3 regions of the Exiguobacterium sp. R-17 genome follow, and region 1 is predicted to be linked to each of the others. Evidence: riboswitches for the same ligand, from Rfam matches in the RefSeq annotation. Region 1 holds a riboswitch; each other region holds the start of a gene.
The links. A riboswitch is a leader RNA that binds a small molecule or an ion and turns the genes downstream of it on or off. The one in region 1 is predicted to bind thiamine pyrophosphate.

Region 1 (10,797 bases):
TCATTGAATGGATCGGGTGTTCTGCACGGCGTCCACCATACAACTGCGGTATACGAACCGAAACGTCGTATGTCGAATCGTATTGTTGATTGTAGACGAGATAGAGATTGACATCACGGGTGAACGGTGTCAGAGAATTCGCGTACGTAAAAGTCGTCGTCCGTGCCTCTTTTTTTGTGATATCCGTTGCCTCGATGACGAGGTAACCTGATCCTGGAAGTTCTAATGTTCGAGAAGAATGGTCTGCGATCTTCTCATCAGGATTGAACCAGTCGTCTTTTTTTAATACAACAGGCTTCATGCTAAAGTTCTTCCGTTGTGGAGTCAGAGTAGTCTTCTTGAAGATGTCTTCTTTCTTTGGTAACGGATAATATCCACCTTTAAACGATGTCTGACAATATAAATACGTCTTTTTCCCAGCTTTCACGTAACGAACGGTTTGACTTTCATAATCTTCGAACGGATTCGTCATCATGACGGAATATATGTTACCGACAGCGTAATTGACGGGTGCATCGCTCGCTTTAGATGCGCATGTTTTTTGAATGACGGTTCGCTCTTTAGCTGACAAAGTGCGAGATTCTTTTTCGTTGAATTGCCCTCCATCATACATTTGTGATAAGTAATCCCATTTAAAATTCGGGGCGTCACTTTGGCAACCGCTTAATGCTAGCGTCGCTCCAAGTGTTAGTCCGATCCAGTACCGTTTGTTCATTGATTGAGCACCTCACTAAGTGCTTCACTTGTCGTACCTGACAGCTTCGCACCTTTCTTTGATCCAAGTTTGACAACATAGATTTCAAGCTTTTTAGCTCGTTTGCGTTCGAATAGTTCAAACGTTTGACTTTTTCCTTTGCGGATCAAGGTCAATTTTTTCTGTTTCAGCTTTGTTCCTTGTGGCTCCATCACGTCGGTTTCTTTTAATTCTTGAGCCATTTTTTTTGCTAGTTTATCCGGAATGGCCGAGATGAATTTAAAATCGCTATCGACGAGCTGCTTTGGTGAGTCGTGAATGTAGCCGACATATGTGGTTGATGATGCATCAAGAAAGCCATATTTGTAATTCGCAGGTTTTTTGTAGGTCTGATTGAGACGCATATATAGCGATGTTTCTTGAACGATTTTGCCTTCTTCTTTCTTCCGAACAGTCGCAAAAGGAACCGTCTGTCCCACTGAAAGTGTAGCAGGAAGTTGCTTTCGCTCGATTTGATATGATTGCCCGATTACGTGGTCTTGAATGACGGATGGAACCCCAATACGATCACCACTGGTCATGAGTTCGATCGATGTGTGCTGCAAACCACTATTCGGAATGACACGAAAAGCTAAATTCAATTCGGAATCGGCTCGAGACTCGGTCGTCTCGAAGAGTGTTTGTTCCTTATCCTTATTTTTATCTTTCATGAAGAGAACGAATTGTCCTTCCGGTGGTAAGGACAGCTGGTAGGACGGGAAGAGGTAATGTCCCATCTCTTTCGATTGCTTACTTTCTTCATTCTCCTGTTTTTGCTGATCCATTACTTTTTTTGGGACAGGTTTAAAGCGAACGACTGTCGATTTAGTTGTAACCGGTTGTTTCGACCAATCGACGAATGGATAATCACTGCGCTTGATTTGGTGGACCGCATAATCCGCATGGCGAATCGGCTGACACGCCAAATAGTCCTTTTTTTCGTCTGACAGGAAACGGACGTGTTGGAACTCGCGCCCTTGGACACTCGGAGGCAGAAAGTATAAATCAAATCCTTCGTGTTGCACATATCGATCAGGTAAGTGCGTCATATCAGGTTTTTGCTGACAACCTTTCAACAAAGCCGCCGTTTGTTTTTTCGGTAGATCCGGTATCTCTTGAACATCAAAGGTAGTCGAAATACCACCCCAGTAATTGGCATCATATGTAAGATCCAAGTATTGTTCTTTTCCGCACCCAGCAAGAAGAACTGCTCCTGCGAGAATACCAGTATGTATATAGCGTCTCATGAAAAACCTCCTCTATACGATTGTCTGTATTTTACCATATTTTCTATAATAGACAGAATTTTCTATAACGTTTTAATATCAAGATGTTTGACATCCCTTGACTCGGGAATAATAGATGCATGCATGGTCAATCTATTACTATGGGGGTTTTATGATGGGTACATTCATTAAAGCAGTTGATGGCACGAAGATTTACGTTGAGGATGTCGGATCGGGTCAACCGGTCGTCTTTTTACACGGCTGGCCAGCAAACAACAACATGTTCGAGTATCAAAAGAATCTGCTCGTCGAAGAAGGATACCGTTACGTCGGAATCGATTATCGTGGTTATGGCAAATCAGATGCACCGGCAACGGGATATGATTATAAGACGATGGCGTCCGATGTCAATGAAGTCATCGAACAGCTGAAATTAACGAATGTCACGTTGCTTGGCTTCTCGATGGGTGGAGGAATCGCCTTGTCCTATCTCTTGCACTACGGGGACTCAAAAGTCAGTAAGCTCGTTCTTGCGGGAGCTGCGGCACCGGTCTTTACGCAACGTGACGGCTACCCATACGGGATGACGAAAGAAGAGGTCGATGCGTTGATTGCCGATACGAAACAGGATCGTCCGTCGATGCTCAAAGGATTCGGTGAAATCTTCTTTGCGAAGGAACATCCAGAACCGCTTCAACAATGGTTCCATGGTCTTAGCATCGCCGCTTCATCCCACGGAACGATTCAGTCAGCAATCGCCTTGCGTGACGAAGACTTACGTGGAAAACTCGAAAACATCAAAGTCGATACGTTGATCATCCACGGTAAAAAAGACCAAGTCTGTCCGTTCGAGTTTGCGGAAGAAATGCAAAAGGAAATCCCACATGCGCGACTCGAAGTCTTCGAAGAGAGTGGACACGGGATGTTACTTGACGAACAAGAGAAGTTCAACGAGACATTACTGACGTACGTTAAAGGAAATCAAACCGTCTAATCCAACAAGCCATGGACACCCGTCCACGGCTTGTTTTTGTGTATAGGAAAAGTGTGCGCCGGCGCACACTTTTATGAGCGATACTTTCGCATGAACCGTTGATCGATAAAGCGCTTCAGGTACCAACCGAACGGGTGAGTGGAATAATGACGACCATACAGGGAAACGGCATGACGCGGTCCCATCGATAAAATCGTCAAATAGTTCGTTTGCGGACGATAGGTTTGCAGTGCTTCTTCCTTGAGGTATCGTAAAAGGTTCGTAAGTAAAATTGGCGCTTGTCGGACAGCCGTGACACCATTCTTCGGAATGTCGGGGTAGGCGACGAGGGTCGCCGCGTCACCCGCAGCAAACAAACTTGGATGATCGAGTGCTTGTAACTGTTCATTGACGAGTAAAAATCCGTCTTCCGTGAAGAGATTGCTGTCTGTAAACAATGCTGGAGCTTTGGCACCCGTCAAGCGGATGATTGCATCTGACTCGATTGGTGGATGATGCGTAAAGCGGAGTGGTAGTTCGTCATCTATAGGACGTTCCCGGATCCAGTACACTTCGAGTTCTTTTAACCGTCTCGTAATGGCTTCCGCTGCCGGATGACGAGAAAGGATATCTGGATCCGTGATCAATGTGATCGGTACACCCACCGCTTTCAAGGACGCCGCCATCTCGACGGCAGCTGCTCCGCTCCCAATCACGACCGGACGCTTTGCTTGTTGCAGTCGCTTTAATGTATCCGGTAACCGGTAGTTCGGTTTAATCGATAATCGCGTCGTATCTTCCGACCAGTCGAATGAACCGATATTCGTTGAGACGACGTCATAGGTGTAACGTCTGCCGGATGCACCGAAGACGACCTTTTCAACAGGGTCGACTTTGATGACGGTCTCCATGATGAATGGTTTATCATAGGCACGACATAAGGCGGCGACGTCAATACGCATCTCATCCATGTCGTATGTTCCGTCAGCAAGCCCAGAGTACATGCCCGAGTAATATTGGTACGTCGAGGCGTTCAGGACCAGCCACTCGACGTCTTCTGTTGGTCCGTGTGTAATGCAATGCAGGTGAGCGTGACCTGCACCAATCAAGAGGATACGTTTCATGTCGTTCTCCTTCAATCTGTCTTGCTAGAGTGTACCCGGATACGGGTGGCGGTAATCATAGCCAAAAGACAAGACTGATGAATAGGAGGATGACCACGAGATAAATAATATCCTGACGCTGAACGACCGGTACCTCGTAATACGTTCGCTCTGCTGAAAAGTGACGGGCTTCGAGAGCAATCGCCATCCGTTCTGCCCGCTGGATCGATCGTGAGAAGAGCGGTAAGCCAATTGAAAGAAATCCATCACCAGGAAAGCGACTGTGCACATTGCGAATCATCCGGACTTGCCGCAAAACGCGGACTTCTTCGACCAGTTGCGGCAGAAAGCGAATCCCGGCAAGGAATCCGTAAGCAAAGCGGGGCGATAACTTCGCCTGATGGATCAAGCTCATTACGAAACGGGTCGCGTCGGTCGTCGTGACGAAAGCGAGGCTCAAGCAGACGAACGTGGCCATCCGCAAGGCAAGTAACCAGCCGTGCGCGACGCTTTCCAACGTGACATGAAACCAACCAAACGACCAAAGAGTATTCGTTCCTTTGCCGAAAGCCGCCATCATCCAGAACGTCAATAAGAATAATAGACTATACGGCGCAAGTCGCTTCAAGAAATCAAAAGGACCCCATCCGGAGAGGAGTAGCATTGCGATAGCAAAACTCAGGAATACTAACGTTTTGACCCAGTCATTCGTTGCAATCAAGGCAAACATGATCAAAAACAATCCGCTTCCCTTAATGACGGGATTGAGTTTAGCGAACGGGGACACGTTCGTTTGCATCACGTTTCACCTCCTGGAATTGGTACGAAAGTGGACGTTGTAGCTGACAGCGCTCGAGTAATGGAACGTCAGCGAATAACTCGCTTGGGCGACCGTCAAAAGCAATCCGTCCTTGCTCCATGACGAGGACACGATCCGCATACCGGGCGACGAGCTCCATATCATGCGTCGCCATGACGAGTGTCGTACCGTTCTGTTGTTCCATCTGTAACTGTTCCATTAAGCGTCGTGTCGTCAATCCATCTTGTCCGAAGGTCGGTTCATCGAGCAACAATAAGTCTTTCGTTTGTCCGAGCATCGTTGCGACGCTGAGCCGTCGTTGTTGCCCCGTACTAAGAGCAAGTGGTGACTGCTGTTTGACAGATGTCAGTTCCAGCCGTTCGAGCAACGCCGCGCGCTTAACGTTCGTCGATGCCCGGTGGCTCCAGTCGATTTCCGCTTCGACCGTCAGCTTAAGAAACTGCAGATCCGGTTGTTGAAAGACATAGCCAACTTGCTCATAAAAGCGACGCCGGGAGTAACGATGAACCGGACGTCCCTGGAGCTGATACGTTCCACGATTGGGAAGCAACCGCCCGAGTGTCGCAAGCAATGTACTTTTCCCGGATCCATTTGCCCCAAGCAGCATCACCCATTCTCCTGTCTGCAGGGAAAATGTCGCATCGGTCAGCGGATATGGTGCTTTCGTCGATAATGCAGCGACGTGTAACAAAGAGCGACCAGCTGTAGCGACGGTGGAAGGCACATGAAGTCGCGCCGCTTGCGGTCCATCTATGGGTAATGTCTCTAACGTATACGGATACAAAGAGGGAACGGCAATACCTTTCGTTTGAAGCTCTTTGTAATCCTGGGGGAACAGATCCCGTGGATCTGCTGTCGCAGTAATCGATCCGTCCTCAAGCAAGACGACCTGGTCGACGTACGACAAACAGACATCGAGTTGGTGTTCGATCAAGACGATCGTTAAATCGTGTTCTTTTTGAATCCGAAAAATCAACGCCATCAGCTCATGTTGTCCGATTGGATCAATCTGAGCCGTTGGTTCATCGAGTAATAAGATCGTCGGCTCAAGTGCTAGGACCGCTGCGAGCGCGAGACGCTGTTTCATTCCACCGGATAGACTCGCGATCGGTGTCGAGAAGGGAAGGGGGAGACCGACGAGTGCGAGTAAGCGTTCAATTCGTTCATCCATCTCCACGTGCGGAATCGAGCGATTTTCTAAACTAAAAGCGATTTCGCGTCCGATCGTCTCCATGCAGAACTGTTCTTCTGGATTTTGAAACAAGATTCCGACCGAACCGGACCGGGTAACGGTACCAGTCTGTTCGACTTCAATCGTTTCCGGTGTCAGTCCGGCAAGGGCATGAAGTAATGTCGTCTTGCCACTCCCACTTCGTCCGAGCAGAAGGGTCGTCCCTTGCTCAATCGTCAGCGATACATGATTGAGCACCGATTTCATCTGACCGGGATAGCGGATGCTGAGGTCGTCGACAGTAATCATGCGATTTCTCGTTTCGCACGTCCTGCCGCAAACCCGTTCAAGACACCAGTCGCAACAAGGCGACGGACGAGAATGGCTGCAAGCAAGCCACCGAGTAATGCGCCGCTGATCAATTGTAAGCCAGTTGTCGCAAGCAACGTCGTCGTTGTGTAGTAACCGAATCCGTTCGCGATTAGACTATAAACGATGCTACCAATCGCGGCTCCGACACCCGATAACATCAAGGTCCATGTGTCATAACGACGGTAACGCGTCATCGCGAAGACGAGTTCCGCACCAAGTCCTTGGCAGACTCCGATCAGAAGAGCGGATAAACCAAAATGACTACCTGTGAACAGTTCGACGGCTGCCGCGACGACTTCCGCAATTAAAGCGGCACCTGGCTTTTGAATGATTGCTGCGACGAGCGGACTCGCAATGATCCAGATGCCAAACATCCAGTTGGCACCGACAGGACCGAAGATCGCTGAGATCGGTAACCAGAGTGTTGACCAACCAAGATAGATGACGCCGCAAGCGACGGCGAGCATCATCATGACCATGATTTCTTTCATTTTCCAGTGTTGCATTAGATACGTCCTCCTTTGAATGGGGGAGACGCCAAAAAAGACCGCCCTCCGTAAAAAAGAGAGCGGTCCTCAGAAAAACTGCGCGCAGCAGGAGTCATTGGATGTGATCGCTCCACTTTCCTACGCTAGTATGAACTAGATCAGGTTCGAAGGGTCCGAAGTGAATCGTCTCAGCCAATTGGGCTCCCCTAGTGGATATGGTAATAGGTGATACGCTGTTCACTTTAGGCAATCCAGCGTCTGTTGTCAAGACACAAAAAAACGATACGCCGCAAAGGGCGTATCTTTAAACGACTTATTTATTGTCTTCGTTCTCTTCAGCTGTTTCTTCTGAAGACGCTTCTGTTGCTTCCGCTTCGTTGTCTTCGCCAGCTTCTGCTTGTGCCTCTGCTTCCTCGATTTCTTCAAGATCCTGCTCGAGTGTCGATTCGACGACAGCTGCGACTTGAATATCGCCTTCTGTAACGATGCGGAAATCTTTTTGTTCTGGAAGATCGGCTACAGAAATCGAATCGCCGATTTCGAGGTTCGTGACGTCGACTTCGACGTTTTCTGGTAATTTATCTGGTGTAGCGGCGACTGTTACTTTAAAGAGTGTTTGTGATAGGAAACCACCAACTTTTGCACCGGCTGCTTCGCCAACAAGTACAACGTCTGCTTCGACTTCTGTTTCTTCATCCATTTTCACGGCGATGAATTCAACGTGATCGACTGTTGGTGTGAAGACATCCATATCACGGCGATTGATCAAGACGTTAATATTTTTACCGTCGAGTTTGAGTGAAATCAAGACGTTTTCACCGTTTTCTCGGACGATTTTAAGCAATTCTTTTTCTTCAAATGCGATTGGTGTACTTTCCACTTTGTAACCATACACGACGCCAAGAGCTTTTCCTTCATGACGCAATTGTTTACGGAGTGAGCGTGGACGTACCTCGCGTTTTTCGGCTGTTAAATTAACTGACATGTTCATTTCCCCCTTGAATTTGGTATAGCCCTCAAAAGGTAATGAATGTAGGAGCAGGACGAATCCTGAACAATATGAATCATGCTAAGACAATCGGTTTCAGACTCTCATGAATCTGACGCTTTCGTGACTTTGCATTTCTCTCCCAGGTCATTACGCTGATATTGAGAAACATGTGTGAGTAAGTCACCGGTTTGATGCGGTGCTAATGAGTTTATACCCCTATGTTTTAAATCCATAAACCTCTTTTTTTATCTTTTTGAAGTCGAAAGACCTCCAAACCGCTTGAAATCAGGGGTTGAGAGGTCTTTCGTTTTTTTCATTCTTTATGATGATTCGTTGATTTTCACGAACTAAAACACGAACGAGGCGTTCAATTTGCCGCATCGTCGTCTGTCCCATCGTCGAAATTTGCAGCCACTGATTGTAAACGAGATAGTCGCTTTCGTACTGGACGTGATACCCCTGAATGCGCAGAGCGTCGCCTAAAGCGGTTGCGGACGGATGAACGATCGTCAGTATTCCCGGCGCTTGTGCTTCTTGTTGTGCGAGGAGTTGGAATCCAGTTGCGCGGACGGCTTGTTCGAGATAGGTCATCTTGATTGCTGCTTGATTAAGATCGAGGGCATCAAGCGCTGCCTGACAGGCAAGCAACAGGTTCGACGAGCCGGAAAAGGCAACCCCTTCCGCATAGAGTCCTAAATCCAGATAACGGGGAATACAGAGAGAAGGTAGGACGCGATCTGCGTGACCAATGAACGCAAGACCCGGTAAACCACCAATCGCTTTCCCGGAAACAGTCGTGACGAATTTGCAACCAGCGTATGAGAAACGTCCGGTTCCAACAGCGCTGATCGCATCGACGACGAGTGCGGTTCGTTGATCTAACAGCACTTTTACTGCATCAAGATCATAGAGAACACCCGTTGACGTCTCACAATGCGTCAACCAGATCCAGTTGTATGCCGTTTGCCTCAATTGATGAGCGAGTTGCTTCAAGTCGATCGGGTGACCGGGGGGAAGCGTATGGACATCAAAGGACTTGCCGGCACGTGCCGCGTGATCAATCAAGCGTTGACCGAACTCGCCGCCGTTCAGGATTAATCCATGTCCAGTGAGTTGTTGCGCGACAATATCATTGGCGAGCGTACCGCTGCCGACGGCCATCGAGACATGTGGCAAATCCAGCAACTGACACATTCGGCCACGTAAATCTTGATCGAGCTGCCGCATCGAGGCCGTCCGGTGTGGACGCGGTGCTTGTTGCGCCGCTTGACGGACCGTCGGCGCAACCTCGACCGGACCGGCTAGAAAATGCAGGGGACGTAAGACATCCGCGATGACGGATCGTTCGTATGTTGCGCGCGACAACAACATCGGTACAAACTGGGCGTCACCACTACCAAGCGTAGCTGCAATCGGTGTGAAGCCGAACCGCGCGTATAGTTTTGCTTCCCGCGTCGTACCACTGATATAGACATGATCAATCGTCTCCCGCTCGAGGTAGACCATTAAAAAGCGCATCAATTGCATGAACGTACGACTATTGCGGTATTCGGGACGAACGCTAAGTAAGCGGATTTCCGCTGGGTCCGTCAGTGTCTCTTCTAGCGTCACGCCCTTTTCTTCAAGCGAAAAGGGACGATGCTTTCGAATGGCGATCATTGCGACGAGTCGATCGTCTTCCTTACCGATCAAGTAAGTGTTCTGATCATGGAATCGATCAATTCGTTTCCGTTCGATGTTCGGTTGATGTTGCGGAATCTCTTCTGTAAAGGTGAGGTAGTTCAATTCATGGATTGCTTCCGCGTCGTCCGCAGTTGCAATGGAAAAGTCGATCATGGAGACGTCCTCCTTATGTAATGGCTGGCTTGTGGAGTGCATCATGAGCCCACAGGACAAGTAGACTTACGGTAACGGTACACAAGATATTGACTGACCCTGCGTCTAAGAAGACGGGTAGTAACGGAAGTAAAACGACCGGAATAAGGCCCGCTTTGACACTATCTTTCGTTACGAGATAAGACAAACCGAGTATGCCTAATCCGGCAAGATATGCCCATGGCGTGATAGCGAAGACGATTCCGGAAAATACAGCGTACCCTTTACCGCCGCGTCGTGGATGAAACAACGGAAACAAGTGACCGATGAGCACGGCGAGGGCGACCGGATAAAACGTGTCAGTGATCTGCAACGCAAAGACTGTCTTCGCGGCATCAAACAGATAAACGAATAAAAAAGCCGGAAGCCCACCGGCACGATGGGCATTGCGGGCACCGATGTTTCCGGAACCGACCTGTGCCAAATCGGTACGACTAATGTACTTAAAGAGCGTACCACCTAAAATGCTACCGATGAGATAACCAAGCAGGAGATCAAGGATCACCGTTGTTCCTCCTTTGTCGTTACGAGATGAACGAGTTCCTTGACGGTCAAGGCGTCACTGTCTGGAGCCGTCAGGACGGCATCGACCATTTTGGCTTTTCGATCTTGTAATTCCGTCATCTTCTCTTCGATCGTTCCGCGTGTCAGCAATTTGATGACCGTCACGTCAGACTGTTGTCCAAGCCGATGGGCGCGATCGGCTGCCTGTTGTTCGACGGCCGGATTCCACCAGCTGTCAAACAGGATGACGGTATCAGCGGAGGCGAGGTTGAGTCCCGTTCCACCAGCTTTCAGCGAAATCAAGAAGAGATCGACTTCACCGTCATTGAACTGGTCGCATAACGCGACCCGGTCTTCGAGCGGTGTCTCACCCGTCAATAGGAAGTGGGGGAGGTGACGTTGCGCGAGATCCGAACGAATGCGCTCGAGCATTTGCGTATACTGTGAGAAGATCAAGATCCGTTTTCCGGCTGCTCGTTTTTCTGCAATCAGTGAGAGCAGACGCGTTCGTTTCGTTGCTTCCCCTGTGTACCCCTCGACG
Region 2 (10,797 bases), 340 kb from region 1:
GGGCACGGCAAAATGACTTCGCAGTTCGCTCATTTCCCGTTCGCCACCGGACGTTTCGCCATACAGGGCGAACGTCAATGCATCAAAAATCGTCGTTTTCCCAGCCCCTGTATTTCCGGAAATGACGAACATCGTCCGTCCAGCAAGTGCCGTGAAATCAATCGTCTCTTCACCAGCAAACGGACCAAAGGCGCGTAATGTCAGTCGTTCTGGGCGCATGTCGCTTCCTCCTTCAAGACGGCTCGCATCGCTTCCGTCGGCTTCTTCTCACGAACTGCTTCATAAAATTCACTGAACAGATCCGCAACAGAAGCATCCTTGACCTGCTCACGCGATGCTTTGACCGCCCGCGTACTCTCGCGGACGAATCCGATTCGCTCGAGGTGCAGGATGTTCGGATAGATTTTTTTCAGCTTGCCCATCGGATCCATCAAGGCTTCGCCGTCCGTCAGGTTGATTTTTAAATAATCATCCGTGACTTGCGTCGCGACGAACGCAGGATCCGTCAATTCATCGAGACTACCAGTCAGTTCTCGCAAATCACGTTTTGGTGCAAGCGGTTCGAATCGACGATCGAACGTACCAGTATCGTTCAACGTCAACACATCGACGCCTTTGACGTGATGTGCTTCTGAAAACGAATATTTCAAGAGCGATCCGCTGTATCGGACCGTCTCGGATTGAATTGCAAGCGGGTTGTGCAAATGACCGAGTGCTGTATAGGTAAACGGTGCAAACTGGCTCGCACTAACTTGCCCTGCTGTTCCGACGGATAATTGCCGCTCCGAATCTGTCTCGAGTCCACCGATGACAAAGGCATGACCGACGAGAACACTCGGTCCGTCTGGGACACATCCGGCAAGGATCGTCCGCATTGCGTCATCATGCGTCTTAATCGTTTCATCATTGTGCACATACCGGACGGTCGCAGGATCAGCGAACGGCACCGGGTAAAATGATACTCCCTTGATCGCGACCGGCTTGATGACCGGCGTCAATTTTCCAACAAGGTGTAGACCCGCCCGTTGAAGTAACGTCGTTCCGAAACTTAACCGTTCGGCTGAATCATGATTTCCGCTGATCGCAATGACCGGTATGTCCCGATCAAGAATCAGAGCAGCGAGCGTCTCATCGAGTAGTTCAACGGCTTCTGTCGGCGGGACGGCACGGTCGTATAAGTCACCCGCAATGACGATTGCATCCGGTTGTTCGCGATCGACGAGTGTCAAAAACTCGCTCAGGACCGCCCGTTGGTTCCCGAGCATCGACTCGCCATGAACGATTTTACCGAGATGCCAATCGGCAGTATGTATCCATTTCATCTTCATCACACTCACTTTTTAAATATAGTAGCTTAAGTGTAGCATGCGAGCGTTCGTTCTGCGACGAACATCTGTTTGGAACACAAAAAGGAGGAGTTATCCTAACACACAGCGACACTACCATACATTTAAACAAAAAAATTAGAATTTTTTTGATCAAAAAACTACTTTATTTTTAACATCAAGTCAATTTCCGTTGACCTTATACCTTTTGATGACTTGGAACTTCAAAAAACTGCTAATATATAAGGTATACATTTCCACTCGAATCGAAGGAGCAAAAATATGAAGAAATTATTAATGTTGACTGTATTATGTACTACTTTATCAGCCTGTAACGCAAACGATTCTAAACTCAGTTTTAGTGAGCTAAAAATAGTACCTAACGCTCTCCAATCGAAAATAAATCCTGCCACTACTTTGCAAATGATCAACACGAAAGACGATATCGCCTATATTATCTATCGCACAAAGAAAGCAGTCGCTTCTGATCTTGAAGCACAAGGAGATACGCTAAAGATTAAATTGAATGAATCTAAAACTCATAAGAAGACAAAGCAGTATGTCTATAAATTAACTTTAGATCCTGAACATGAAATCATCGATGTTTACGTAAACGGTAAATCTACCGCGTTTGATAACATAACGAACTGATAAATCTAGAAATATCAAAATAGAAACAATATACATACGAAAATCCCTTCTTTTCTTTGTGAAATGAAGAGGTTGTAAAAAAAAAAGCAGGAGGCGAATGCCTCCTGCTTTTTGCGCTTTCACAACGAGCGTATTACTTCGTCCGTTGCTTTCTAAAACGTTGGACGGAACGAATCACAGAAACTGATCCGCCGATGATCGCACCGACACCGACGACGATGCCTGTCTTAAATTTTTTGCCCGTTGGTTCGGATGTATGCGTTGCTTGATTGTGTTCAAAAAGTTGTTGGAGGGGCGACGACGTCTCGACTTCGAGAATCTTCGATGCATCCTGATGCACATCTTCTCTACGTTCGACACTACAAGGTGACAGATAGAATGGGTTCAAGTTCGTCCGGTACCGGTCCGGATTCCAGTTGGCTTGCTGGACAACCGCCTGTGTTTCTTCCGTCTGTGCTTGATCCTTCATCGGATCGAATTCTTGTTTCATCTGAATCACTCCTCTTCACGTTCAAAACCTGTAGACCGATTTATGTCTGAAGTCTTATTTACCTGTTTTTTAAACATTTAAAACATATATTTTTAAAATTAGTTTTACTGTTTTATGAACGTTTATCCGAAATAGGCGTGATACAGTCGTTTTGCTTTAACGAGATCCGCCTCGCCATGAATCAAGACACGACCATCTCGAAAGGCGACCATTCGATGCTCATCCGTCGTAAACGCCAGCAAGTATGGGTTATGGGCGGAAATCGCCGCAACCGGCTGGAGGCGTTGTTTTAATTGTTCGAGATCTCGCTGTCCGTCTCCACGGATTTGAACGGCATCGCGACCGCACAGTGCCGTGAAACGCACCGTTTGATTCGATAAATAAGGATAAGACGGCTCGATGCCGCACGAGGGGCACTCTGTTTGCTTCAGTGACTGGACGTTGATTTGTTGGAATGTATTCGACCACACGTCAAAGGCAAGCAGACGTGTCCGCAACGCGTCCGTCTTTCCACTTAACCACTTCAACGCTTCCGTCACTTGTAGAGAGGCGACCATCTGAACAGCTGGACCGATGATTCCCGCCGTATCACACGTCTCCTGATCACGTGGTAATTGATCGAGCAGACAATGCAGACACGGCGTCTCTCCCGGGCGAACAGTGAAAGTAATCCCGTAACTGCCGATGCAGCCGCCGTAAATCCACGGAATCGAGCGCAACAATGCCATATCGTTCATCAGTAAACGAATATCGAAATGGTCCGTCGCATCGATGATGAGATCGATATCATCGAGAAGCCACGTCAGCGCTGCCCGGTCGACATCTAATACATGTGCTTCGATCGTCACCGTCGAATTAATCGCTTCAAGTCGCGCTTTTGCAGCAATCGCCTTCGGTACGCTGTGCCGTGCATCATCCTCCGTATAGAGTTGTTGCCGTTGTAGATTACTCCACTCGACATAATCGCGGTCGACGATTCGGACGACGCCGACACCAGCGCGAACGAGTTGTTCTGCCGATGCCGTGCCGAGTGCCCCCATCCCAATGATCAGTACCTTTGCTGTTGCGAAGCGTGCTTGTCCTGCTTCTCCAATCGGTTGAAATCGAGTTTGACGTGAATAACGTGTCATCGAATCAATCCACTCGTTGGACTACTCGCGACTGCATACTGTTTCTTCTCGATTCTTCCCGCTTCGTAGCCGAAGCGCCCTGCTTCGACGGCTAGTCGCATCGCGTGCGCCATCTTGACCGGATCCTGGGCATGGGCGACAGCGGAGTTCAATAAGACACCATCCGCTCCCAGTTCCATTGCATAGGCGACGTCAGTTGGAGAACCGATTCCAGCGTCGACGATGACAGGCACCGTCGTCTGCTCGATGATGAACTTTAGGTGGAGCGGATTGAGGATGCCTTGCCCGGAACCGATCGGTGACGCTGCCGGCATGATGGCATGACAGCCGAGTTCCTCGAGTCGTCGTGCAAGGACGACGTCGTCCGATGTATACGGTAAGACGACGAACCCTTCTTTAAGTAACTCTTCAGAAGCCCGTAACGTCTCGATTGGGTCAGGTAGTAATGTCTTGTCGCACCCAATCACTTCGACCTTGACCATGTCGCACATACCGGATGCCTGCGCAAGTTTTGCTAGCCGAACCGCTTCTTCCGCTGTCTTCGCACCAGCCGTATTCGGTAGTAAATCATACTTTGTTAAATCAAGCGACTCCAAGAAATTCGGTTGTTGTTTGTCAAAGAGATCGAGCCGCCGGACGGCGAACGTCAAGATTTGTGAAGCGGACGCATCAATTGCCTCTTGCTGCACCGTAGCATCCGTATATTTCCCCGTTCCGAGTAATAACCGTGATTCGAATGTCTTTTCTCCAATTTGTAGCATGTTTATCCTCCTCCTACGAAATGAACGATTTCGAATGTGTCATTGTTCCGAACGACCGTTTGATTGTAAGCTCCGCGGTCGATGATCTGTCGGTTCTGTTCGACGATGACAAGTTTTTCCCCTAAGCCAAGTTGCGTGAGCATGTCCTCAATCGTCTCAATCTGTTCAATGGTGTGGTCGTTGCCGTTAATCGTAATGTTCATCGAACTTCCTCCTTTAGGGTCAACCGTAATGTGTTTGCCAAGACTTCCGCTGTCGCCGGTGCGAGTAATATGCCATGCCGATGATGCCCCGTCCCTATAAAGATCCGACGGGATGAATCTGCGACTCCGATATATGGCAAGCCGAACTCTGTTTGTGGTCGTACGCCTGACCAGACTTCTTCGATGACAGCATCACGGATCGGTGGATAGAGACGCTCTGCTGCTTGAAGCAGTGACGTGACTCCTGCGACACTAACACCGATCGTCTCGTCGTGCGGTAGTTCGGTCGCACCGATCAATATCCGTCCGTCCGCTTTCGGTACGAGGTAGACGGCGTCATCAAACAGGATCGAGCGTAATGGCTGACCTGCGAGACGGACTGCCAGACATTCCCCTTTGACACCGTGCGTCGCAATCGAAATACCAGCTGTATCGAGCAAGGCTTGGGACCCGCGTCCGGCAGCAACCGTCACCGTTCGTCCCGTCCACGTTCCCGTGTTCGACTCAACCCTAATGAAATCATCACTCTCCTCGATTCGCGTGACGTCCACCTGTTCTTCGATTGGTACCCCACGATTTCGTAAGACATGCATCAATGCAGTCGTTAGTCGTCGCGGATCGATTTGACCGACCGATGGAAATAAGTATTCTTGCCCATTTCGTTTCAATAAAAATGGTTGTTCCCGGTAGCCACAATCGATCCCGGTCTCGCGCGTGAGGCGTCGCGCAAGTAACGGATACAGACGGCGACTTCGCGCGGCAAGCGTATGCAATTCTTCTCTCAGCTCGATGTCCGTCGCAAGCATCCCGGCAGCCGCCCGACTCGTCCCTTGTCCGCATGTTCCGCGATCAAGGACAAGAACGGATTCGTTCTGACAAGCGAGACTGTAAGCAAGCGTCAAACCGATGACTCCACCACCGATGATGATGTGATCCGTCATACCCGTACCCCCTGATAACGCTGAATGGCAGCATGCGGGTCCGCTTGACCGAGAATACCGGATAAGACGGCGATTCCGCTTGCACCGGTCGCTGCGATTTCAGGAATGCGATCAGGAGTGATCCCGCCGATTGCGATGACTGGTTTCGTCGTGAAAGTGACAACTTGCTTCAAGGCATCGATCCCTCGCGGTGGCACGTTTGGTTTCGACGCTGTCGGATAAATATGACCGTACAGCAGTCGGTCGGCTCCTTCCGCTTCCGCTGCAAGTGCTTCTGCCAGAGAGTGGACGGATTTCCCGATGATGAGATTCGGAAAGTGACGCCTTACATCGCCGACGCGTAAGGATCGTCGCGTCAACTGCACACCGATACCAGCGACATGGGCGACGTCGACCCGATCATGAACGGTTAATTGATTAGGCGAATACCCTTTCGCAAGGAGCGCGTCAATCAGTTCTAGCAATTCTGCTGCCGACAAATTCGGTTCTCGAAGATGAAGCTGATCCGTATATGGTTGAAGCGATTGAAAGGTTTCCACTCCATCACGTGGATTGATGGATCCCGTCGAAATCAGATGTAGACGCATCATGTTCTTCCTTTCGATACGAAAAAAGGACCACTCCCGATGTTGAAGGGAGTGGTCCGAAAATGCGCTGAAGCGCTAAGGATATCTAAGGTTTCGAGCCACTTCCCTCCGCTAGTACGAACTAGATCAGGTTCAAAGGGTCCGGATACTTCCGTCTCAGTCTGCTGCGAGACTCCCCTAGTGTCTTTTCGTGTTTAATTGGCTTGCCCCATTAGTTTAGCATGAGTCGCTTTGCTTCGCTAGTCCTAGTTGAGCGCTTCCACTTGCTGAATAAGCTCCGATTTCGTCGGTCGCTGTTGCTTCTGGCTGTCGGCATAGGTCTGCTTCAGCTTCAGGATCCGCATCACTTTAGCATCGAGCATCTCTGACGACAACGTTTTTTCTTTAACGGCTTGCATCACTTTGGTGTGGACCTTCGGATAGGCACCTGCTTCCGAAAACATCGCCATATCAGCTCCGTTGACAAGTGCCTGGCGTGCCGCTTCCGCGAGACCATATCGTTTCGTGATTGCCCCCATGACAAGGTCATCCGTGATGATGACGCCCTTGAATCCGAGTTGTTGACGCAAGAGGTCAGTCAAGATCGGCTTCGAGAGCGAAGATGGATTTTGATCGTCATACACGGGATAGAGAATATGGGCGACCATCACCATCTCGGCGCCCTCTTGAATCGCTTCTTGGAACGGTAACAGTTCCGTTCGCTTCAGTTCTTCCTTTGATGCTGTCACTTTCGGCAACCCGACATGGGAATCGACACTCGTATTGCCGTGACCGGGAAAATGTTTGACGACCGGAATCGTTCCCGTCTCTTGCATCCCGTGCATCAGAGCCGTACCGAGAGTCGCGACGGTCTTTGGATCAGCACTTAACGCACGGTCGCCGATGATTGGATTGTTCGGATTGCTATTGACGTCAAGGACCGGTGCGAAGTCCATGTTGAACCCATAAAATCGTGACAGGTGACCGAGCGTACGTCCGACATCTTCCATTTTTGCAGCATCTGCACCTTGCGCCATCCGTTGACTCGTCGGGAGACGTAATCGTTGATCCGGTACCCGGCTGACCCGTCCGCCCTCTTCATCAACACCGACGAAAACATACGGTTTTTGGTTCGTTTCTTGAATGGCACGCGTGAACGTCAAGAGTTGATCTTCTGACGTAATATTCCCACCAAGCAGTAAGACCCCACCGATCGCATGCGTCTGCAACAATTTCCGGTCAGCTGCTGAAAGTTCCGTGCCGGCAACTCCGATATAGAGCAGTTGATCGATTTTTTCTGACGTCGACATCGCTTCAAGTTGTTGCTTTAATCGTGCTTGTTGTTGTGCTTCCTTTGTCGGCTCAGGCTTTGGTTTCTTCGCCTCCGTCGGTTGCTTCGTTGCTGGTTGTGATGGTTTCGTTGGTTCCGTCGTCTCCTGCGCACACCCTGCAAGCAACAGGCAACCGATCAGTGCTACTTTCTTCACAAAGGATCCTCGCTCCGGACACCATTGATGGAATAATAGACGGAAATCTCAGCGTTCAAGGATTGCGAGACCGAACAATATTTATCCTTTGATAACGAGATGGCGCGACGGACCTTATCTTCCGGGAGATCACCTTCAAGCCGGTAATGAATCGAGATTGACGTAAAACGCCGCGGATGATCCTCTGCCCGTTCCCCTTCGATATCCATTTCGAAATGAGTAATCGTCAAGCGCATCTTCTCTAAAATCGAGACGATGTCGATTCCAGTACAGCCGGCAACGGCATGTAGCAGCAGTTCAGTCGGTCGTGGTGCTTGATTTTCGCCACCGTTCTCCGGTGCTGCATCCATCGCAAGATGATGCCCTGATTCCGTCTGTCCACTAAACCCCATCTGTTTGTTCCATGTCACTGTCGCTTGCATCGTTTCCACTCCTTTGTCAGTAGTCTTCATCTGTAGTATACGCAAAAAACAGCAAGCCTGGAAATTCTCACGCTATTTCGAATAATGGTTCTTTTCCCGAATTCTCGCTTTGCGATACCCGACGAAATCGTTTCATGCTATCCTGTTACTCATAGTTTCGCGCGCAAGCGCCAGAATTGAGGAATCATCCATGTCACCTACTACTCGTTTAAGTCGACGCGATTGGCTGTTGATCGCCACGTTGTCGCTCCTGACGTTCGTTCTCGGAACAAGCGAATTCGTCATCGTCGGGATCCTCGCTGAAATCTCCTCAGCCCTTGATATCACGATCGCAACAGCCGGTACGCTCGTCTCGGCATTTGCCATCTCCTTTGCGATTGGTACACCGATTGTCATGTCGCTGACCGGTCACTTGGAACGGCGTCGCCTGATTCTACGTCTGTTACTCGTTTGGGTCTTACTGAACCTTGCCAGTAGTTTTGCTCCAAGTTACGAAGTATTGCTCGCCACCCGCATCCTGACTGCCATCCTGACCGGTGTCTTGATCTCGCTCGCAATGGTCGTCGCAAGCGATGGCGTGCCTGTCGCGAAGCGCGGTGTCGCCGTCTCATTCATTTTCGGGGGTTTTACACTTGCGAACGTCCTCGGTGTTCCGATCGGTACGTTCATCGGTCAACACGCTGGCTTCGCAGCCACGTTCTGGCTGACGACAGTCATGGGAATGATTGAGTTTCTCGCTGTGTGGAAGATCGTTCCCGTCCAGCAATCGACGGGCTCCGGTTCAATTAAGGAGCAGCTTGGATTGCTCGCTAATCCACGGATCCTAATCGCCTTTTTTATTCCTTCATTTGGATTCGGGGCAACCTACGTCGTCTATACGTATCTCGTGCCGATTCTACAAACGGAACTCGGCATCGCGAAGACGTGGATTAGTCCGATCCTGCTCGCTTACGGTGTCGTCTCGATCTTCAGTAACATCCTTGCCGGCAAGATTGCCAGTAAAAATCCGATGGGTCGCTTACGGTTCGTCTTCGTCGTGCAAGCAATCGTCCTTGCTGCATTATACTTCACGACAGTATCCCTTTCACTTGGTCTGTTTAACATCGCCTTGATGTCATTGATGTCGATTTTATTGACGACTTCGACACAAATCTACTTGATTGACCTCGCCGAAAAGTTCAATCCGGAAGCAAAAGGACTCGCCGCTTCCTTGATGCCGGTTGCGAGTAATGTCGGGATTGCCTTCGGTTCGGCACTCGGTGGCATCGTTTATGCGAACGGTCCGATGATGAACACGGCACTGGTCGGTGGGCTTGTTGCGCTTGTCGCTGCTTTATTAACTGCAATCAGTCATCGTCTCGATCAGCGGTCATGAACGGCTACCTTATCCTTTTTTGTAACAGGTCGATGACGGTTCGATGACGTTATGATGATAGTCCCTATCTTACTGATGATTTTTCAGTATGATGGGGACTATGTTGTAGTAGAGGAGTGTCTGAAAGTGAAAGCATTACACATCATCGGCATCAGTTTAGTGACGATCATCCGGCTCTGGCTCGGAATTCAGTGGTTCATCGCCGGGATCGGCAAGTACATCAATGGCTTTGATGCAAAACCGTTTCTTGAAGGGGCGCTAACGAAAGCGATAGGCGAAGACGCACTCGTCAGTTCGTGGTACGCGACGTGGATCGAGCAACTCGCCTTACCAAACGTCGGGCTGATCAACGTCTTGATTCCGTTCGCAGAACTCGTCGTCGGGATCTTGTTGATTCTCAGTCTATTGACGGTTCCTGCACTGGTCGTCGGGAGCATCATGAATCTCAATTACTTACTTGCTGGAACGATTGCGTTAAACCCGTTGTTCTTAGCTGCCTCAATCGTCTTACTTGCTGCAGGACGCTTTGCGTATCAAATCGGTATTGATCACTGGATCATGCGTTGGTATCGTTCGTCGCAACAACCACATCCCCTCGACCGGATTCCGGTCTAACGAAAAAACTCTCCCAAACGCGGGAGAGTTATTTTTTTTGTTGCTCGAGAATCGTCTGCTGTGTCGGAACCCCGCCGACTGGGACTGTCCGCTCGAGGAACAGATAAGGTTTGCCATCGACTTCAAAGCGACGGTCACCGAGATAACGCGCTGAACGTCCATCCATTGCAAGCTTTTGTTCGATGGCTGCGACATGTTCGTCGAGTGAATAAAACCGATCGTCGAACGTCAGCGTGATGTTTTTCTTACGATACCCCAGTAAGAAGCTGTAATAGAACCAATACAGAGCACCTGCGAAGATGACAAAAATCAAGAATTGCATGTGAGTTCCCCCTTTGTATAGTCTTTATACGTTGGAAGAAAACGGGAGGTTTCAAGTGATTGAATGAAATTTCTATAACTTACTTCAATCGCATATCACTTAGTGATAACTTAATCTTTGGATTTTTATTCGTAATGTTTCCTTCATATTCAATATTTGCTGATGTCGGATTGAAAACCAATACTCTGTAATCATCATTTTTTAGCTGATAAGAAAAATAAATGCGTCCATTTTCCAAAATAGAGACCGGGAATCCACCTCCATCCGGGAATTTTTTACGATCAGGAAGTGGAACTTGATGTACTGTATATTTTTCCGACTCCATATCGAACGTATTCCAGCTTAACTGTGTCTCATCATTTTCATTTATCGTCACGATTAATTTGCCTTCATTTAAAATTCGAGTGTTAAAATCTTCTCCTTCCAGTTGTTTTAATCGTTTCGTCTTTTTTCCGTCTGTCATCAGCAGACGCTGCTGTTCAGTATCGGGGTTATTCTTAGGAAAATAT
Region 3 (10,797 bases), 570 kb from region 1:
GAGTTGCGGTCGTTTGATCCGTTCGATTCGCTCGAGTGCCCGCTCCATCGATTTTGCTTTACGGAATAATTTCTCACTCGGTGGAGATGCTTCGTTTGCCCACTGCCGTAGTCGACGAATCGCTTCCTTCATCTTCTTGATTTTTTTCTGTTGCTCCTGATAGGCGTGGAACTGTTCCATCAAGCGACGTTCTCGTTCGACGACGAACGCACTGTAGTTCCCTAGGTAGGAGGTCAGTTCACCATCTTCGAGCTCGACGATCGAGGTGACGACGGCGTCTAAGAAGACCCGGTCGTGAGAGACGAGCAGGATAGTTCCAGTGTAGTCCCGTAAGAATTGTTCTAACCATTCAACGGCAGCTAAATCAAGATGGTTCGTCGGCTCATCAAGGATCAGGAGGTGTGGTTCCATCAGCAACATGCGACCGAGGCAAATCTTCGTTTGCTCACCGCCGCTCAACTGATGGAAAGGGCGAGTGAGTAACGGACGTAAATGTAATCCGTTCACCATGCGCTCGATCTTCGAGTCGAGTAGATAGCCATCTTTTTGTTCGAATGCATTTATCGCTTCCGCATATCGAACGAGTAGTGCATCCAGATCATCTGGCGCTGTCGCCATCAAAAGCTCCAACTGTTGCATCCGAGAACGGATTGCGAGGATCTCTTCAAACGCCGTCCAAAGGACGTCGAGTCCGGTCATTGTCTCGGCATAAGTGGGAAGTTGTTCCAAGTAGCCAATCGTCAAACCGTTCTTTTGATAGATGACGCCACCGTCCGGTTGGTCAAGGCGAGCAAGTAAGCGGAGTAATGTCGTTTTACCACTTCCGTTTCGTCCAATCAGACCGACACGATCGTGTTCGTTTAAGAAGAGGGAAACGTCCGTTAAGATCGTTTCGCCTCCGAATTGTTTTGTCAGATGTTGAATGTCGCAAATCATCATAATGAGTTGATCCTTTCGCGCGCATTAAAAAAAGGAGAGCGCAAATAGCACTCTCCCTAGTGTGTGAAAGATGCGCTTTGCTGTATTTTTCAATCATGAAGTTCTAAAAAGGGCAGACGGGTGCCTTAGAACGCCATTCCATGAAAAATCGCGCGCAACCGATACAATTGTTCCATTAACCAATGTTTGCACGCGGCAAAGTCCATCATTTCACACCACCTTTCGTTTCAGATACAATCAGTTTACCATTATCTTGTTAATTGCGGAAGTCTGAATTATTTGAACACACCAGCAATCGAGCTGAAGAAGTCACTCAGACCATCAAATAATTTAGCGAAGAATCCTTTTGTCTCCTCGGACGTTGCAAACGAATGGATGTCTTGACCAGCATTTTTCAGTCCACTCTCGATTTGCCCCCAGTTGATGTTCGCTTGCTCCATTTGATTGAATAGATTCGTCAACCGATCCATCTGTGCGTCAGACAGTTGGATGTTGTTGTTTTGAATGACTTGGACGATCAGGTTTTCGATCTCAACTTTTGTTTCCGGTTTTTGATTCGCGATTTCGGCCTTGATCTCATTCATCAAATCAGCGACTTTATCTGTCCCGACTGTCTTCCCGACGTCTGATGTGACCGATAATTCTTGCTGTGCTAAATCTTTCCGTTCGTCACTCAGCTTGATTCCGGTCTCAGCCGAAGTTTGATCATAGGCTTTCATGATTCCTGTCAGTGCCGATGTTCCAGTCACTTTATAAGGAGAAGTGATCGTGATGTCGGCATCTTTGACACCTGCCGTGACGAGAGCGTTCAAGTACATATCCTTCGTCACCCACGTGATGTTTTCCGTCGCAACGGAAAGTCCGTCCCCTTTTTCCGTCAATTCGATCTTAGCGGATGAATACATGTTGCCGCCCTTTTGTGACTGGGGAATGTTTTTCCCGAGGTATTTTTCTTCGTCTGCAGAGGTTGCGATGATCGGTGTGATACCTTCTGGTGCATTGAGACGTGAAAGTACCCAAGCCTTATCTTTTGCGCCGAGTGACTCCCCGAGAGTGACGATCGTTTTATCAACGACTTGCTCGGCGGATGCGGCTGTCGGAAGTAATAAAGCAGAAGCGATAACGGCTGACGCCATGATTTTTGTTGGTGTATGCATAATGAAATCCTCCAATTGTAAGTAACAGAATGAATTATAGTATCAGGTACTAAAATTAGTGTACGAGAACGAAAGAAGTTCGGAATCGGTCTGTAGATGGAGACGATATCCGCCTTCTGACACTCCATAGTATAGCGAAAAGAGGACAACTTGACTTCCATTTTCAGCATACTATAGTGGATTTGAATCGAATAATGACCACTAGGGGAGTCGGTTGACCGACTGAGACGAACGAAGACGTTCGGACCCTTTGAACCTGATTAAGTTCGTACTTACGGAGGGAAGTGGCGTCAAGTCTTGTTCTTCTTGCGCCATGCCCGTGTGTTTCGGGGTGGTGTTTTTTCGTTTCATAAAAACGAGGAGGATGAGATCATGACATTCACACAAGAAATCAAACAAGCAGCACAAGCGTATTGGGACAGTAGTTTTACGCACCCATTCGTTCAAGGAATCGGCGAGGGAACGTTACCGCTCTCGAAATTTCGACATTATGTCATGCAGGATGCGTATTACTTAAAACACTTTGCGAAGATTCAAGCGAAGGCAGCGTCAAAAGCAGATGACTTTGCGACGATCGCGACACTTGCCGAGCACGCGACTTCGACATATGGGGCAGAACTGAGCTTGCATCAATCATTTTTCGAGCCGCTCGGTATCACAGAAGCAGACCTTGAAGCATTTGAACCGGCACCAACGGCATATGCTTACGTCTCACACATGCATCATGCGAGTGAAGGGACGCTTGGTGAGACGATTGCTGCCATCTTGCCATGTTACTGGTTGTATTATGAAGTTGGACAACAATTATTGACGTGTACACCGGATGAAAAAATCTATCAGCAATGGATCGACACATATAGTTCGGAATGGTTCGAAAAGGTCGTCTTTGAACAGATTGCACGGCTTGATACGTTGGCGGAACAAGCAAGCCCGACTGAACGAGAGCGGATGAAACGGCATTTCGTGACGAGCTGTTATTATGAGTTGCTGTTTTGGCATATGGGATGGACGGAAGAAACGTTTACGTCGATTTACGAGACGATTCCAGCACGGACGGTATCTTCCTAAAGAGTTGAATGGTAGAATTAGGTATAACATTTAGCGGAAGTAGGGGTAGAAATGGAAATCATCGTGATCATACTCGCGATCAGCGCCGCGTATGCCGTGCAACGAATGCTGGGTAAAGTCAAAGTAAGATTTATTGGATATATCATTCCAACGTTAATCGTGTTGTCCGGTATATCCGCTACGACTCGAAACTTCAAGGTAGCATATAGCATGGGGAGCTACATTTCTGCTGTTCTTGTCATTGTCGTCTATGCATTACTGACCTATTGGTTATACCGCGTCTACCATCGTGCGAAAGAAGAAGCGGATTATCCGTATCAATCGTTAAAAGACCGAGGCATCCTTTAAAGGAGTCTCGGTCTTTTGTGTATCATGTTCTCATTTTTTCCAATTTTTAAAGCCGTCACCAAATTCGAGATGCAGTTGATCGGTAAAGATACCGTTCTGAAAGACTGGTACATCAACAGGTAGAGTGCCTTGGGGCTTAAACGTTCCGAAAATCGCTCGGATACCGGCAGGGAGGTTCGGTCCCGCTGATTTCAGATTGCCTGCTTCGGAGTCCGGTCCGTTCGGATCCCCTTTAAAACCATAGACGAGGACGTGTGCCGGTGCGTCCGGTTGAACGGCGACATCGTATGGATTGCGGAGGCTAAGCAAGACGGATGGTATATCTGTTTGTTTCGCATACCGGAAGATTGAAGCCGGAATCGCTTGCTCTGGTGCAGTAGGCAGTAGTTTGGCACTCGTATTGACGTTTGAACCGACGATGATGTAATCTGCTGCATCGAGTTGTGCCCGTAGTGTCGGGTTTTGGTCGAGCGGTAGCGTAGTAGCCGAGTAATTCGCTGTCGTTACGTGCCAGTTCCGGTTCTTAGGCAGGGAAGCAATCGTCTTTTTCATGCTGTCCGTTTGATCCGTCGCAGGGGCGATCACAAGAACGTTTGCATTCTTTTTCGGCTTGAAGGGTAACGTCCGCTGATCATTTTTCACGAGTGTGACCGCGGCTTCCGTCATCGCGCGTTCTTTTGCTTTATGTTCGGGACTACCGACGATTTGGTTCGCTTGCGCGAGTTTATCTGCTAAGGATGTCGTATCCGTCGTGCCATTCCATATTCCGCGTTCTGCCTTCAGCGTCAGGATCCGCTCGACCGATTGATCGATCCGTTCCTCTGACAGACGTCCGTCTTTGACTGCTGCAATCACGTCCTTAAAAATCTGGTCGAGTTTTGTGACATCCTGCTCGGAACGAAGAATCGTCGGCATGAGCGCGATGTCGACACCGGCGTCAAATGTTTTCAGAACGGCTTCTGATTCCGTAAAATTGTCGGCGATCGCCTGCATATTCAAAGCATCCGTGATGACGATGCCATCGTAGCCGAGTTTTTCGCGCAGTACGCCCGTGATGACGTCATCCGACAATGTCGCAGGTAAAGGGAAAGTGCCGTTTTTTGACGTGACGACTTCAGACTCGATTTGCGGCATTCCGATGTGTCCTGTCATGATCATATCGATGTCTTCGGCGATGGCTCGCTTGAACGGGACGAGCTCGACTTGTTCCAGCTCCTCCAGGGACCGGTCGACAACCGGCAAGCCATAATGGGAATCGGTCGCGGTATCGCCGTGACCCGGGAAGTGTTTCGCGGTCGCTGCGACGCCTTCAGTTTGAATACCCTTCATCAAAGCGGAACCGAGCGTTCCGACGAGCTCCGGGTCACTTGAGAACGAGCGAACACCGATGACGGGATTTCCAGGGTTACTGTTGACGTCAAGAACCGGACCGAAGTTGACATTGATGCCAAGCGCATGCAGTTCGGAACCGATGATATGACCGGCATCATTGGCATACGCGCTACTACGGGTCGCACCTAACGCCATATTGCCGGGTAAGTTCGTTCCTGTTCCGAGCCGAGTGACGATGCCACCTTCTTGGTCGATCGTGACAAAGAGCGGAATATCGTTGCTGTCATCTTGTTTGACGACTTCTTGCAGATCATGAACGAGTTTTGTCGTCTGTTCGGTTTCACTGACGTTCTCAGCAAACAAAATGACGCCACCTAAATCATAGCGGTCGATGATGTTCGCGACTTCCGGAGCAAGCGACGTATGGTTACTGCCATTCCACTGCCGGAAGTCCGGCATGATCATCTGTCCAATTTTTTGTTCGAGCGTCATCGTGTCGATTTTTTGACTGATCCGATCTGCTGAAGATCCTGCCTCTGCCATGACAGGCAAACTACTTGAAACGAGTACTGCTGCGAGTCCTGCTGTTAACGTGAATTGCCCGATCCTTTTCATGATGTACATCCTCCTCTAGTCAAACCACGACTGGAATTCTTTTCAATACGGACAGTATAGCAAGGTGCTTGTTTTAAAACAATATTTTATTTGAAAACGATTACATTAGCAAATAAGTTTTAATAATGTTTTTGTGCATTCCGATTTGAACAAAAAAAAGACTCCCCTTAAAGAGGAATCACTTTTTAGTCATTCGATCGATCAGCTATAGCGCTCCACGATGTTTGTCAGCTGGCGTTCGACAAATGACTGATCCTGCAGTTCACTATTGGATAGGCGTAGTTTGATCATCGACTCATCCGCTCCAGCCATTTCACTGAACAATGATCCGAGACTATGCGCACGACGATCGACTTGGACGATTAAATCAATCCCTGAGCTGTCTTGGAGCATGATGATTTCGATCTCATCCAGTTTATGAGCGTAGTGTGTATTGCGTGCTGAGTATTCAAGTTCCTGAGCAATCGGTAAATCTTTACGGAATCGTCCAGGTAATTTTTCTGTATCGGCTTTCTTTAACCGGAAGCCAAGTGACTCCATGGCATCTAAGACCGTCGTTTGGTAACGGTTTGCTTCGACGATGACAGCGTCACGGTCCGACGGATCAACGGATTGTGCGATGTCAAGTCCGGTCTCGATCCATGATTTCGATTGGCTGACGGAGAGTGGCGTATTTAGTGGCACACGTAATGTGAATGGAATTTCCCGCTCGACACCCGCTTCGATCGTGAACTTCGCTTCATTTAAGGCAAACCGGTCGAGCGTAAAGGTCGTAAACGTCGTACTATCATTGACTTCTTGTTTGTACTGCGTGTTGAATTCAAGATAAATCCGGTCAATTTCTTGATCGACGTTTCCACCTTTGATATGGACGACACCGTGGATTTGACCGCCTGGTTCACAGCGATCATCCGTCAACCGTGTGTCGACCGTTGCAGCACCGATTCCGATTTGTGAGAGAATTTTTTTGAACATGATGCATTCCTCCTTTTGATTACGTAAGAATGATGAAGCGTGTAAACTTGTCGAACAGGTACGAATTTGCTACAGTTTCGAAAGAACATTAGAAAAGGACGGGACGACTAGTGGAACTACATGAATTAAAAGCGAACCTTGCTTCGAAAATCACGCAAGGAGTACTGATCCATGCAACGATGAGCAATCCGCGTCAAAAATCCAATGATCTCCGACGAATCAAGGTAAAACCGATTCTATTAAGAGATACGGTGATGATGCAGGTTGAGTTTCAATTTGAACGCGTCATGAAGCATGAAAATATTTTAGTGGAGGATTTCATCGGTCGACTCGATGACTGGTTCACGGAATTCCGGCAATTCCTCTTCCGTTTCGAAGAAGAAGAATGGCAGTTCCAGCTCTCGAAAAAGATGAAAGTCGCGATCAAGACATCCCAAAAGGAACCGATGAAAGCACTCTTGTCGCATGACCGAAAAAAAACCTATCTATTAGAAGACGGTGTACCGGTTCCGTTTCTGATTCGTCTAGGTGTGATGACGGAAGCGGGGCAAGTCAAAAAACAGAAGTACGATAAGTTCAAGCAAATCAATCGTTTCCTTGAATTCGTCGAGGATAGCATCGCCGCCTTACCAACAGGAAAAAAACTGCGGATTTTAGACTTTGGTTGCGGGAAATCGTATTTGACGTTCGCTCTCTACCATTATTTAAAAGTCGTCAAAGGATTCGACCTTGAAGTGACAGGTCTTGATTTAAAGAAAGAAGTTATCGAAGAATGTACGCAAATTGCACGTGATCTGGATTATACCGATCTGACATTCCGCGTCGGGGACGTTCATGATTATACAGGGGAGACGGAAGTCGACCTGATGGTGACGCTTCACGCTTGTGATGTCGCGACGGACGTCGCACTCGCACGAGCTGTCGACTGGAATGCATCAGTCATCCTAAGTGTACCGTGTTGTCAAAAGGAGCTGAACCGTCAATTGGACTGCACTCCGCTTGATGTCATGCTCCAGCACGGACTGATCAAAGAAAAATTCGCATCACTTGCGACGGACTCGATTCGTGCCGAGTTATTGACGCTTGTAGGATATGAAGCGCAATTGCTTGAATTCATCGATCTTGAGCACACACCGAAGAACATCTTGATCCGTGCGTACAAACAAAACAAGCGACCAACGGAAGAAAAAATCGACCGGTACATCGCATTCCGTGATCTGTTGCAGGCACGACCATTTTTAGAAAATGAATTAAGCGGCAGACTTGGACAGATTTCACCGAAACTCGTACAATAAGAAGGAGAACGAATCAAAGGAGGCAATACGATGGATTTCCAAATGTATTTTGAAGATGTCGTCCAAACAGCCCGCAAAGAAGCGCAAGCTGCTGGATTTGAAGAATTAACGACGCCAGAGAGCGTGGATGAAGCAATGAAACGGGAAGGTCTGACACTTGTCCTTGTCAATTCTGTTTGTGGATGTGCTGGCGGGATCGCCCGTCCTGCAGCAGCGTACGTCAATCGGAAAGAGGGCATCAAGCCCGATCATTTCGTCACGGTATTCGCTGGACAAGATCGCGAAGCGACAGACCGTGCGCGTGAATATTTCGAAGGTTATCCACCTTCATCTCCATCATTTGCGTTAATGCAAGATGGAAACATCCTCTCGATGGTCGAGCGCTTCGACATCGAATCGTTCACGGCGGAAGAAGTCGTCGAGAAACTTGAATCATTAATTGAAATCTACGCCTAAACGAAGAAGACTCCTGAAAAAGGAGTCTTTTTTTGTGTATTCATAAGACTAAAATAATAAATTTTAAATTTGAAAACGTTTGCAAAATTGTATAAACAGTCATTTATGCATGATTTATGAATAGAAAGTCAAAAAAATTTATATATTTATGCTTTACAGTGAATAAATATTCGTATATCCTAAAAGCAATAGAACAGGTCAGGCTTTTCGGTATTGAATTGGACATACACATAAGTCATACTATTGTTAAAGTTCTGACAATTGAGCGTTGGAAGGGGAAAACTCGAATGAAAAAATTATTAGCAACGGCAATGGCAGGCATTCTGGCGGTCACAATGGCAGCATGTGGCGCGTCAGAAGAATCAACAGGTGGATCAAGTAAGGATGATAAAGTATTGACGATGGGAACATCAGCGGATTACTTCCCATTTGAATACATCGATACGAAAAAAGGAGAAGACATCGTCGGCTTCGACGTTGCGATCGCCAAAGAAGTTACGAAAAATCTTGGATATAAATTAAAAATCGAAGATATGGAATTCGGTAGTCTACTTGGTGCGCTTAGCTCAGGTCGTGTGGATTTCGTCATGGCGGGCATGACACCAACGGAAGAACGGAAGAAAAATGCTGACTTCACGGACATTTACTTCGAATCGAAAAACTTAGTCATGACGAAGGATAAAGCGATCAGTTCAGAAGATGAACTCAAAGGTAAAAAAATTGGTGTCCAGCTTGGTTCGATTCAAGAGGGACTCGCGAAAGACCGCTTTAAGGACAGCGAAACGGTTCCATTGAACAAAATTCCAGAAATCATTCAAGAATTGAATACAGGTCGGATCGATGCCCTCATTATCGAGGATGCAGTCGCCGTCAAATACATGGATCAAGATGCCTCCCTGAAAACGTACCAGATTAAAGAAGATGGTCCAGCTGGTTCAGCAATCGCCTTCAAAAAAGGGGATAAGATGCGTGACGATTTCAACAAAGAGCTGAAGAAAATGATCGACAGTGGTGAAATCGATAAATTAGCAGAAGAATGGTTCCAAAAAGAAGCAAAATAAGTCAAGTGCATGGGGGTGGGGGTAACCTCATCCCTTTTGTGCGACGTTAGGAGATTGATTATGATAGACTTTACAAAGATTCAAGATTCAATTCCATATATTCTCGAGGGCATTCCGGTCCTCTTCCAAGTCGTCATCGTAGCAGCCATTGCCGGGATGCTGATCGGAATCGTCGTCGCGGCACTAAAAATCACAAAAAGTCGAATCCTCCGTTTTATCGGTCATGCCTACACAGCGATTTTCCGGGGTACACCACTGATTTTGCAACTGGCAATCGTTCACTTCGGATTACCGCAACTAACTGGATATGTCACGACAGGATACCAATCAGCAATCATCGCCTTCTCTTTGAACTCCGGAGCGTATATTTCGGAAATCATTCGGGCAGGGATTCAGGCTGTTGATCGTGGACAATGGGAAGCAGCAGACGCGCTCGGTATTTCGTATTTCAAACAACTGCGTTCGATCATTTTGCCGCAAGCCTTTAAAAATATCCTCCCAGCGATCATGAACGAATTGATCACGTTGACGAAGGAGTCGGCGCTTGTCTCGACGGTCGGCGTACTTGATGTCATGCGCCGGGCGCAAATCGTCGGAGGAGAAAAGGCAATCTATTTCGAACCGTTATTGTTTGCTGGATTCGTATATTTTGTTCTTGTCATGGGATTGAGCTTGATAGGCCAACAAGTCGAAAAAGCTATGAGAAAGAGTGGGTAATCAGATGGAACCTATGATCCAAGTCACCGATTTGCATAAGCAGTTCGGAAAATTAGAAGTATTAAAAGGTATCTCGACGACGGTTACACGCGGTGAAGTCGTCGCTGTCATCGGACCGTCGGGATCTGGTAAATCAACATTTCTACGGTGTATCAATTTACTTGAACAACCAACGAGTGGGACGATCATCGTCGATGGTTTTGAACTGACAAAACCAAAGGCGAACATCTCGAAAGCACGTCAGAACATCGGCATGGTTTTCCAACAGTTCAACTTGTTCCCGCATAAGTCTGTCCTTGATAATCTGACGTACGCACCGATCAACGTCCTCGGAATTTCAAAGGACGAGGCGATTAAACGAGCGGAGACGTTACTGGAACGTGTCGGTTTAGCGGAAAAACGCGATAATTACCCGAATCAGTTGTCAGGTGGACAAAAACAACGGGTCGCGATCGCCCGCGCACTTGCGATGGAACCGAACGTCATGCTGTTCGATGAACCGACATCAGCCCTTGACCCAGAGATGGTCAACGAAGTGCTAGACGTCATGAAGCAGCTTGCTGAGAGTGGAATGACGATGGTCATCGTGACGCACGAGATGGGCTTCGCAAAAGAAGTCGCCGATCGTGTCTTGTTCCTCGATGAAGGAATTTTAATGGAAGAAGGTTCACCAGTCGAACTCTTCGACAATCCGAAGACGGACCGGGCAAAAAAATTCCTCGAAAAAGTTTTATGATCACCGTACGCTAACTCTGAAAAGGGGTTAGCGTTTTTCGATTTTTAATATAGAGAGGGGGATAAGAATGAAAAAACTACTGGAAGGTCATCATACTC

Region 2: it holds a riboswitch for thiamine pyrophosphate, as region 1 does, so the genes downstream of both, ACN9MT_RS06080 (thiamine phosphate synthase) here and ACN9MT_RS08080 (ECF transporter S component) in region 1, are expected to answer to the same signal.
Region 3: it holds a riboswitch for thiamine pyrophosphate, as region 1 does, so the genes downstream of both, tenA (thiaminase II) here and ACN9MT_RS08080 (ECF transporter S component) in region 1, are expected to answer to the same signal.

The regions. Positions count from the first base shown of each region.
Region 1 covers NZ_CP184372.1:1,517,237-1,528,033, reverse strand. Annotated here, with positions in the region: gene ACN9MT_RS08110 (hypothetical protein) at 1-715, opposite strand, end outside; gene ACN9MT_RS08105 (hypothetical protein) at 712-1,980, opposite strand; gene ACN9MT_RS08100 (alpha/beta fold hydrolase) at 2,135-2,953, shown strand; gene ACN9MT_RS08095 (NAD(P)/FAD-dependent oxidoreductase) at 3,025-4,056, opposite strand; gene ACN9MT_RS08090 (energy-coupling factor transporter transmembrane component T family protein) at 4,112-4,834, opposite strand; gene ACN9MT_RS08085 (ABC transporter ATP-binding protein) at 4,806-6,335, opposite strand; gene ACN9MT_RS08080 (ECF transporter S component) at 6,332-6,904, opposite strand; TPP riboswitch at 7,005-7,104, opposite strand; gene ACN9MT_RS08075 (50S ribosomal protein L25/general stress protein Ctc) at 7,200-7,871, opposite strand; gene ACN9MT_RS08070 (GNAT family N-acetyltransferase) at 8,163-9,713, opposite strand; gene ACN9MT_RS08065 (glycerol-3-phosphate acyltransferase) at 9,727-10,257, opposite strand; gene ACN9MT_RS08060 (DEAD/DEAH box helicase) at 10,254-10,797, opposite strand, start outside.
Region 2 covers NZ_CP184372.1:1,173,109-1,183,905, reverse strand. Annotated here, with positions in the region: gene ACN9MT_RS06120 (AAA family ATPase) at 1-219, opposite strand, end outside; gene ACN9MT_RS06115 (exonuclease SbcCD subunit D) at 201-1,322, opposite strand; gene ACN9MT_RS06110 (hypothetical protein) at 1,608-1,976, shown strand; gene ACN9MT_RS06105 (hypothetical protein) at 2,110-2,466, opposite strand; gene ACN9MT_RS06100 (ThiF family adenylyltransferase) at 2,589-3,596, opposite strand; gene ACN9MT_RS06095 (thiazole synthase) at 3,593-4,357, opposite strand; gene thiS (sulfur carrier protein ThiS) at 4,360-4,560, opposite strand; gene ACN9MT_RS06085 (FAD-dependent oxidoreductase) at 4,557-5,501, opposite strand; gene ACN9MT_RS06080 (thiamine phosphate synthase) at 5,498-6,088, opposite strand; TPP riboswitch at 6,175-6,277, opposite strand; gene nagZ (beta-N-acetylhexosaminidase) at 6,334-7,554, opposite strand; gene ACN9MT_RS06070 (OsmC family protein) at 7,551-7,976, opposite strand; gene ACN9MT_RS06065 (MFS transporter) at 8,167-9,351, shown strand; gene ACN9MT_RS06060 (DoxX family membrane protein) at 9,478-9,966, shown strand; gene ACN9MT_RS06055 (hypothetical protein) at 9,995-10,288, opposite strand; gene ACN9MT_RS06050 (hypothetical protein) at 10,368-10,797, opposite strand, start outside.
Region 3 covers NZ_CP184372.1:946,442-957,238, forward strand. Annotated here, with positions in the region: gene abc-f (ribosomal protection-like ABC-F family protein) at 1-939, opposite strand, end outside; gene ACN9MT_RS04895 (DUF1002 domain-containing protein) at 1,215-2,096, opposite strand; TPP riboswitch at 2,290-2,396, shown strand; gene tenA (thiaminase II) at 2,469-3,164, shown strand; gene ACN9MT_RS04905 (hypothetical protein) at 3,216-3,512, shown strand; gene ACN9MT_RS04910 (glycoside hydrolase family 3 N-terminal domain-containing protein) at 3,543-5,459, opposite strand; gene ACN9MT_RS04915 (sporulation protein) at 5,661-6,434, opposite strand; gene ACN9MT_RS04920 (class I SAM-dependent methyltransferase) at 6,545-7,729, shown strand; gene ACN9MT_RS04925 (BrxA/BrxB family bacilliredoxin) at 7,760-8,185, shown strand; gene ACN9MT_RS04930 (transporter substrate-binding domain-containing protein) at 8,473-9,246, shown strand; gene ACN9MT_RS04935 (amino acid ABC transporter permease) at 9,304-9,963, shown strand; gene ACN9MT_RS04940 (amino acid ABC transporter ATP-binding protein) at 9,977-10,699, shown strand; gene ACN9MT_RS04945 (GNAT family N-acetyltransferase) at 10,767-10,797, shown strand, end outside.